DNA from 2 places in the Micromonospora aridisoli genome. Region 2 is predicted to be linked to the other one. Evidence: riboswitches for the same ligand, from Rfam matches in the RefSeq annotation. Region 2 holds a riboswitch; the other holds the start of a gene.
The links. Region 2 has a riboswitch for S-adenosylmethionine ahead of thrC (threonine synthase). Riboswitches for the same ligand answer to the same signal wherever they lie in the genome.
Positions count from the first base shown of each region.

Region 1: linked by a shared signal. The riboswitch ahead of SM447_RS23565 (ABC transporter substrate-binding protein) and the one ahead of thrC (threonine synthase) in region 2 are both predicted to bind S-adenosylmethionine.

Region 1 is NZ_JAXCFK010000012.1:107,817-111,561, forward strand. It holds gene SM447_RS23555 (amino acid ABC transporter ATP-binding protein) at 1-67, opposite strand, end outside; gene SM447_RS23560 (amino acid ABC transporter permease) at 64-846, opposite strand; gene SM447_RS23565 (ABC transporter substrate-binding protein) at 882-1,745, opposite strand; SAM riboswitch class IV at 2,028-2,140, opposite strand; gene SM447_RS23570 (urease subunit gamma) at 2,530-2,832, shown strand; gene SM447_RS23575 (urease subunit beta) at 2,829-3,152, shown strand; gene SM447_RS23580 (urease subunit alpha) at 3,217-3,745, shown strand, end outside.
Region 2 is NZ_JAXCFK010000004.1:255,901-259,645, reverse strand. It holds gene SM447_RS10610 (GNAT family N-acetyltransferase) at 1-749, opposite strand, end outside; gene thrC (threonine synthase) at 990-2,276, opposite strand; SAM riboswitch class I at 2,286-2,421, opposite strand; gene SM447_RS10600 (DoxX family protein) at 2,539-2,985, opposite strand; gene SM447_RS10595 (DUF4232 domain-containing protein) at 3,208-3,745, shown strand, end outside.

The DNA of each region.
Region 1 (3,745 bases), on a different contig from region 2:
GCAGCACCTGGTGTCGGCCGAAGGCCAGGTGTACGTCGCGCAGGCTCAGGCTGACCGAGGTACTCATCGTTGGTTGCCTCCGGCGGCGCCGGGCAGCGCCAGGTCCAGGTCGTCGGGGTCGTCGCCGGCCGGCCCGGTCGCCGGCCGGCCGTGCCGCAGCCGTCGGTCGATCCAGTTGACGACGTGCGTCAGCGGCACCGTCAGCGCGAGGTAGAACAGCCCGGCCAGCAGCAGCGCCGACTGGTTGCCGGTGTTGGCCGCGTAGTCCTGCCCGATCCGGAACAGCTCGCGCTGGCTGGCCAGCAGCCCGAGGAAGTAGACCAGGCTGGAGTCCTTGATCAGGGCGATGAGCTGATTCACCCATGCCGGCAGGATCCGCCGGATGCCCTGCGGGATGATCACCCTCCGCATCGCCTCGCGCCAGGAGAACCCCAACGCGCGGGCCGCCTCCAACTGGGTGGCCTCCACCGACTGAATGCCGGAGCGGAAGATCTCCCCGAGGTACGCCGACGCGATCAGCGACAGCGCCAGGATCCCGAGCGGGTACGGGTTGGGTCCCCACACCTGCATGCCCAGCGGGGCCAGGCCGACCCCGATCAGCAGGATCGTCGCCGCGGCCGGCAGGCCCCGGAACACGTCGGTCCAGACCCGCGCCGGCCAGCGCAACCAGCGGGTACGCGAGATGCCCGCCACGGCCAGCACGATGCCCAGCGCGGAGCCGAGCAGGGCGGCGGTAACCGCCAGGATCAGCGTGTTCGGCAACCCGACGGTGAGCATCTCGGGTAGCGCCTCGCGCATCGACTCCCAGTCGAAGAACGTCTCCCACAGGGTGCGCAACGGATCCACGGTCAACCTCCGCCCTGCTCGCTCGTCGTCCTACCTCAGGAAGCCGCCGACGGGGACGCCGACGGTGCGGTCACCTCGCCGCTGCCCGGGGTGAAGTCGGCCGGGATCGGCCGGCCCGGGTAGTACTGCTCCTGCAGGCGGGTCCAGGTGCCGTCGGCGATGACCTCGTCGAGCGCCCGGTTCAGCGCCTCGCGCAGCGCGTCGTTGCCCTTGGCGAAGGCGTACGCGGTGGGGGCCGGGCTGAGTTCCTTCGCCGCCACCGTGATCTTGCCGCCGCTGTCCGCGGCGGTCTTCTCGCCGATCTCGGCGGGCGCGATCCACGCGTCCGCGGTACCGGCCTTGAGCTGGTTGATCGCGCCGTTGTAGTCGGGCACCCGCACCGGGTCCAGGCCCCGGCCGGTGGCGTAGTCGTCCTGGACGGTGCCCTGCACCACCACGACCCGCTTGCCGGGCAGCTGGTCGAAGGCGGTCAGCGGCGACCCGGCGGGCACGTCGAGACCGAAGTAGCCGAAGTCGTAGCCGTTGCCGAAGTCCACGGTCTTCTTCCGCGCCTCGGTGATGGTGATCGAGGAGCTGCCGACGTCGAACTTGCGGTTGCCGACCTGGGCGAGCAGGGCGGAGAAGTCGGTGCCGACGAACTCGACCTTCAGGCCGAGCTTGTCGGCGGCGGCGACCAGCAGGTCGTTGTCGAAGCCGGTGAACTTGCCGTCCTTGAGGTAGACGTTCGGCGGGGCGTCGGTGAGCGTGCCGGCCCGCAGCACGCCCGGCTGCAACAGACCGTACGGGTTGTCGGCGGCACTGCCGGCGGAGTCGGAGCCGCAGGCGGTGAGGGAGGCGGTGCCGAGGACGGCGGCGACGCCGATGGCGGCGGCCCGGGTCAGGGCGGGAAGGAATCGCACAGGTGTCTCCTGGTTGAGCTGCGGCGGGCACGGACGTGCCGCGCCGACGGTCCGCCGCAGGGCGGACCGCTGGGATGGATCAGTGACAGAGCGGTGAAGGGGTGGTCAGCCGAACCGTCAGGCGTCGGTGACCGGCGGCGACGCGGTCAGCTACACGCGGCGCTGCAGACCCGCATCATGTCGACGTGGCGACGCCGGGTCAGGCCCGGACGGGCCACGGCGGGAGCGGGTCGACTGCGGTACGACATGGTTCTCCTCAAGGTCGTGATGACCTGGGAACCCAGGCCACGCTTGCACCGGAGATCGCTCCGGCGCCCGGTCCTCACCCGGGGCACCCCTGCGCGGACGAGGGTTGCCGGCCAGCGAGCCGGGGCTTTGCGCTGGCGCTCATGACCTGCCGCCGACGCTATCAGCCGGTGACCGCCCACCGTCCACCCGTTATGACCACCCTCACGCCGGGCAAAGTCGATCATGAGGCTGGCGGCAGGTCTGATCTCTTCAACTGCCGCTAACCTCATGATCGACACGGGCGGGGTTGGGTGCGTACCCCCGTCGCGGGTGTTGCCTGCGAACGGCGTGATCCCATACGGTCTGCTCAGCGGTGGGCGGTGCGGTCCGCATCCGAAGACACCGCCGGTGCTCCGTCACGTGGGCCGGGAGGGTGGAACTCCCAGGTCCGACGCGCGTGACGGGCGGGCCGGCGGGCGAACCCCGAGCCGTGCGGCGGCGCGTCGAGGCGCCGGGCCGGCGGTGGACGGGGCGCGGACATCCACCGGGAGCACCCGTGTATCTCACCCCCCACGAGCAGGACCGCCTGCTCGTCCACGTGGCGGCCGACGTCGCCCGACGCCGCCGCGACCGCGGCCTGCGTCTGAACTATCCGGAAGCCGTCGCGGTGATCACCGCTTTTCTGCTCGAAGGGGCGCGTGACGGGAAGTCCGTCGTCGACCTGATGGCTGCCGGACGCACCGTGCTCAGCCGTGACGACGTGCAGGACGGCATCCCCGAGCTGTTGAGGGAGGTGCAGGTGGAGGCGACGTTCCCGGACGGCACCAAGTTGGTGACGGTGCACCACCCGATCCCGTGATCCCGGGAGAGATCCTGCCGGCCGACGGCGCGGTGGAGATCAATGCCGGTCGCCCGGTGACCACGCTGCTGGTGGTCAACACCGGTGACCGGCCGGTGCAGGTCGGCTCGCACTACCACTTCGCCGAGGCCAACCCGGCGCTGGACTTCGACCGGGACGCCGCCTGGGGGCAGCGGCTCGCGGTACCGGCCGGCACCTCGGTGCGTTTCGAGCCGGGCGTGAGCCGCCGCGTCGACCTGGTGCCGCTCGGCGGCGCGCGGATCGTGCCGGGCCTGCGGGGCGAATGCGCCGGTGCGCTGGACGGGGGACGGCAGGTATGAGCGAGCGGATCATCACGTCCAGCGGGGTGCCGCAGGGCGGCCCGCGACGAAGTGGAGTGCCGGCATGAGCAGCGTGGAGCGGGAGCGCTACGTCGCTCTGTACGGACCCAGCACCGGTGACCGGATCCGGCTGGCCGACACGAACCTGCTCATCGAGGTCGAACACGACCACTGCGCCGGTGGGGACGAGGCGGTCTTCGGCGGCGGCAAGGTCATCCGGGAGTCGATGGGCCAGTCGCGGGCCACCCGCGCCGAGGGCGCCCTGGACACCGTCATCACCGGTGCGGTCGTCCTCGATCACTGGGGGGTGGTGAAGGCCGATGTCGGGCTGCGGGACGGGCGGATCGTCGCGCTGGGCCGGGCCGGCAACCCGGACACGATGGACGGCGTCCATCCGGACCTGGTCATCGGCCCGGCCACCGAGGTGATCGCCGGCAATGGTCGGATCCTCACCGCCGGGGCGGTCGACACGCACGTGCACTTCATCTGCCCGCAGACCGTCACTGAGGCGCTCGCCAGCGGGGTCACCACCCTGGTCGGTGGCGGCACCGGACCGGCCGAGGGCACCCGGGCCACCACCGTCACCCCGAACG
Region 2 (3,745 bases):
CCGGACGCCTGGTGGCGTACGCCGACGTGGTAGCGCCGCCGGCCACGCGCCTCCAGGGCCAGCTCGGTGGCGCGTAGGCGGTCGGCGTCGACCTGCTCCGGCTCCCACGCCAGATCGCCCATTGGCGCGTCCGCCAGCAGCCGTCCGTCGAGGTACGCCACGTCGGCGGCCAGGTCGTCCGGAGTGTGCCCACGCCAGCGCAGCAGCTCGTAGCCGGCCGCCCGGGACCGGGCGTCGGCCAGCAGCGAGTCCAGCTTCGCCTGCTCCAGGTCAGCGACGTGCAGGCGACGCCGCACGTCGGGCAGGGCGTCGACCGCGCCGAAGCCGGCGGCGAAGGCGGCGCCCACCGAGGGACGGTCGGGCTCGCCGGGAGGGTGCGCCATGCTCATTCCGCTGACCCGTTTACGGCCGTGCTCGCGCAACACGCCGAGGCCGTGCTCGAACAGTGCCCGGCCCACGCCCCGGCGGCGGTACGCCGGATGCACGACCAGATCGGCCGAGGCGTTCTCGGTGTTGTCCAACTGCGGCAGATCGAGCACGAGGTGGCCGGCGGGTTCGCCGTCGAGGTGTGCCAGCAGGTTGACCGGCGCGTTGCCCGGCATCGGATGGCGCACCATCGCGGTGAACCGTTGCCGGCAGAAGGGCGGGAAGTCGGGCAGATCGGCGGCCACGTACGCCACGCCGATCCGGTACGCCTGGTCGATCGCCTGCTCGTCGGCGGGACCGAAGGGGGTGACGGTGATGGTCATGCCGGCAGCCTGCGGGAGAGACAGACGAACGGGCCAGCGAATTTTCGCTGGCCCGTTCGGACGTTGGTCGGGAGGGACGGTCGCACAACGCCTCCGGCGCTGGGTCGTAAAGACTGAAAGTCTACGGCGAAACGCCCTCCCGCACGGAGCATCTTGCGCCGTCCGTTTGCGGTCGTCAAGTCCCTGGCGGCGTGTTTCGCTCACTCCCTGCGAAAAGCCGCTTACGGAACCGCACGTACGTCAGCTCAGCAGGCCGGCGTCACGGGCGGCGCGCAGCGAGGGCTTGATCCGGTGGGTGGGGCCCACCTCACCGGCGACCGCGTCGAGCGTCTTGAGCCCCTCGCCGGTGTTGAACACCACGGTCTCAGCGGTCGGGTCGAGCCGACCGGCCTCCACCAGCTTGCGCAGCACCGCCACGGTCACCCCGCCGGCCGTCTCCGCGAAGACGCCGGTCGTCCGCGCCAGCAGCCGCACGCCCGCCCGGATCTCGTCGTCGTCGGCGTGATCCATCCAGCCACCGGTGCGGCGGACCGCCTCCAGGGCGTACAACCCGGCCGCCGGGTCGCCGATGTTCAGCGACTTGGCGATCCCGGTCGGCTTGACCGGGGTGATGGTGTCGCTCTCGGCGTGCAGGGCGATGGCGATCGGGTTGCAGCCGGTCGACTGCGCGCCGAAGACCTTCCAGCCGTCGGCCGGCGCGTCGACCAGGCCGACCTCGACCAGCTCGCTGAACGCCTTGTCGATCTTGGTGAGCAGCTCCCCCGAGGCCATCGGGATGACCACCTGGGCGGGGATCCGCCAGCCGAGCTGCTCGGCCACCTCGTAGCCGAGCGTCTTGGAACCCTCCGCGTAGTACGGACGCACGTTGACGTTGACGAAGGCGGTGTCCTCGAACTCGTCGGTCTCGACGAGTTCTCCGCAGAGCCGGTTGACGTCGTCGTACGAGCCGTCGATGGCGACCAGGTCGCCGCCGTACACGGCGGTCGTGACGACCTTGCCCTGCTCCAGGTCGCTGGGGATGAAGACCACCGACGGCGCGCCCACCCGGGCGGCGTGCGCGGCGACGGAGTTGGCCAGGTTGCCGGTCGAGGCGCAGGCGAACCGGGAGAAGCCCAGCGCGCGGGCCGCGGTCAGCGCCACCGACACCACCCGGTCCTTGAAGGAGTGGGTGGGATTGGCGCTGTCGTCCTTGACCCACAGCGGAGCGGTGAAGCCCAGCTCGGCGGCGAGCCGGTCGGCCGCCACCAGCGGGGTGAACCCGGGATCCACCGTCACCCGGCTCGCCGGATCCTGGCCGGCGGGAAGCAGGGCGGCGTAGCGCCAGAGATTGCGCGGGCCCGCTTCGATCTGCTCCCGGGTGACCCGGGCGAGCGCGGCCGGGTCGTAGTCGACCTCCAGCGGGCCGAAACACTCGTAGCAGGCGTGCTGTGCGGCGAGCGGATACCGGGCCGAACAGGCACGACAGACCAGGGCACGGGCGGGGCTGGTGGTGGTGTCAATGCCGGACGGGGCGAGCGTCGACGTCATGTCGAAGTCCTCTCATCTTTCCCCGCATCGCGCCCTGCGGCGGGGACGGAATTGGCACCTGCCCCGCCGGACGCTCAACGGTGAGCGCGCGGGGTGGTTGCCGGGGCGTCGTCGGGCCGTATCCCTCAGCCCCTCTGGATGAGGTATGCAGTTGTGTCAGCGAGTCTAGGCAATCCGGCGCCGGGCGTCGCCGGTCAATCCCAGCTTGTGAGCGAATCCTCAGCGGCGCCGTCGCGTGCCCCGGCGCCGCTGAGCACCGCCGTCAGGCCGGCACGGATCGCGGTTCGGCCTGCTCCAGGGCGACCGTCGTCGATCCGCGCCGCCACAGGTTGTCCAGCGCCCAGGTGCCCGGGCCGAGCACCGCCACCAGGAAGAACGACCAGCAGAAGAGCACGGACAGCTCGCCGTGGTTGCGCAGCGGCAGCAGCGCCTCGGGCTGGTGGACGACGAAGTACGCGTAGGCCATCGAGCCCGACGCCAGCAGCGCCGCGGGACGGGTGAACAGCCCCAGGAGCACGAGGCCGCCGCAGACCAGCTGGATCAACGCGGCGTACCAGCCCGGCCACTGGCCGAGCGGCACCGCCTCGCCGGTGCCACGGTTGCCGCCGAAGATGCCGAACAGCGACGACGCACCGTGAATGAGGAACAACAGTCCGATCACCATGCGGAACAGGGACAGAGCCGGCCCGCCGAACCGGTCAGCACGCATTGGTACCTCCTTGCGGATGGGGTGGTGGGTACCAGCATGCGAGATTAATTGACGAGTGTCGATTCCATCCCTCTTCGTGGGAACGCTCCCACACCGATGCTACCGGCTGCAACTTCCGGAAGTGACCCACCCGCCCCCGCCGACCCAGCCCGACCTGGCGAAACGACAGGACCTCGCCCCACCCGGACCACGGCCCGCGGCCGCCGGTGCGACGATGACGCGATGCCAGAAAGCAGGGTTCGCCGCCGGACCTCCGGCGTACGGCGGCGAACCGCGACACCGGTCACGCTTGCCGCGACACTCGTACTGCTCGGCGGCTGTGCGCCGGCCGACGACGCCGTGGGCGTACCGCATCGCTCAGTGCCGCCCAGCGCGTCCGGCAACCCGTCGAACGACGGCGCTCCCGCGACCGGCGACGATCCGACGTCCGGCTGCCCCGACTCCGGGGTGCGGATCAGCCAGCTCGGCGTCAGCGCCGCGATGGGGCTGCGGGCGATGGGGTTGGAACTCGTCAACTGCGGCGAGCGTCCCTATCCGCTGCGCGGGTATCCGGCGCCGCAGCTGCGGGACGCGGAGGGGAACGTCATCGGGGTCCGGGTGATCCACGGCGCCCGGGGCATCACCTCCGGCTTCGACGACCCGCCCCGGCCGCTGCTGCTGGCCCCCGGTGAGGCGGCCGGGGCCGCCCTCCTCTGGCGCAACCTGGTCGACGACCCGACCGTCGTCGCCACCAACGCCGAGCACCTGGCGGTCGCCCCGT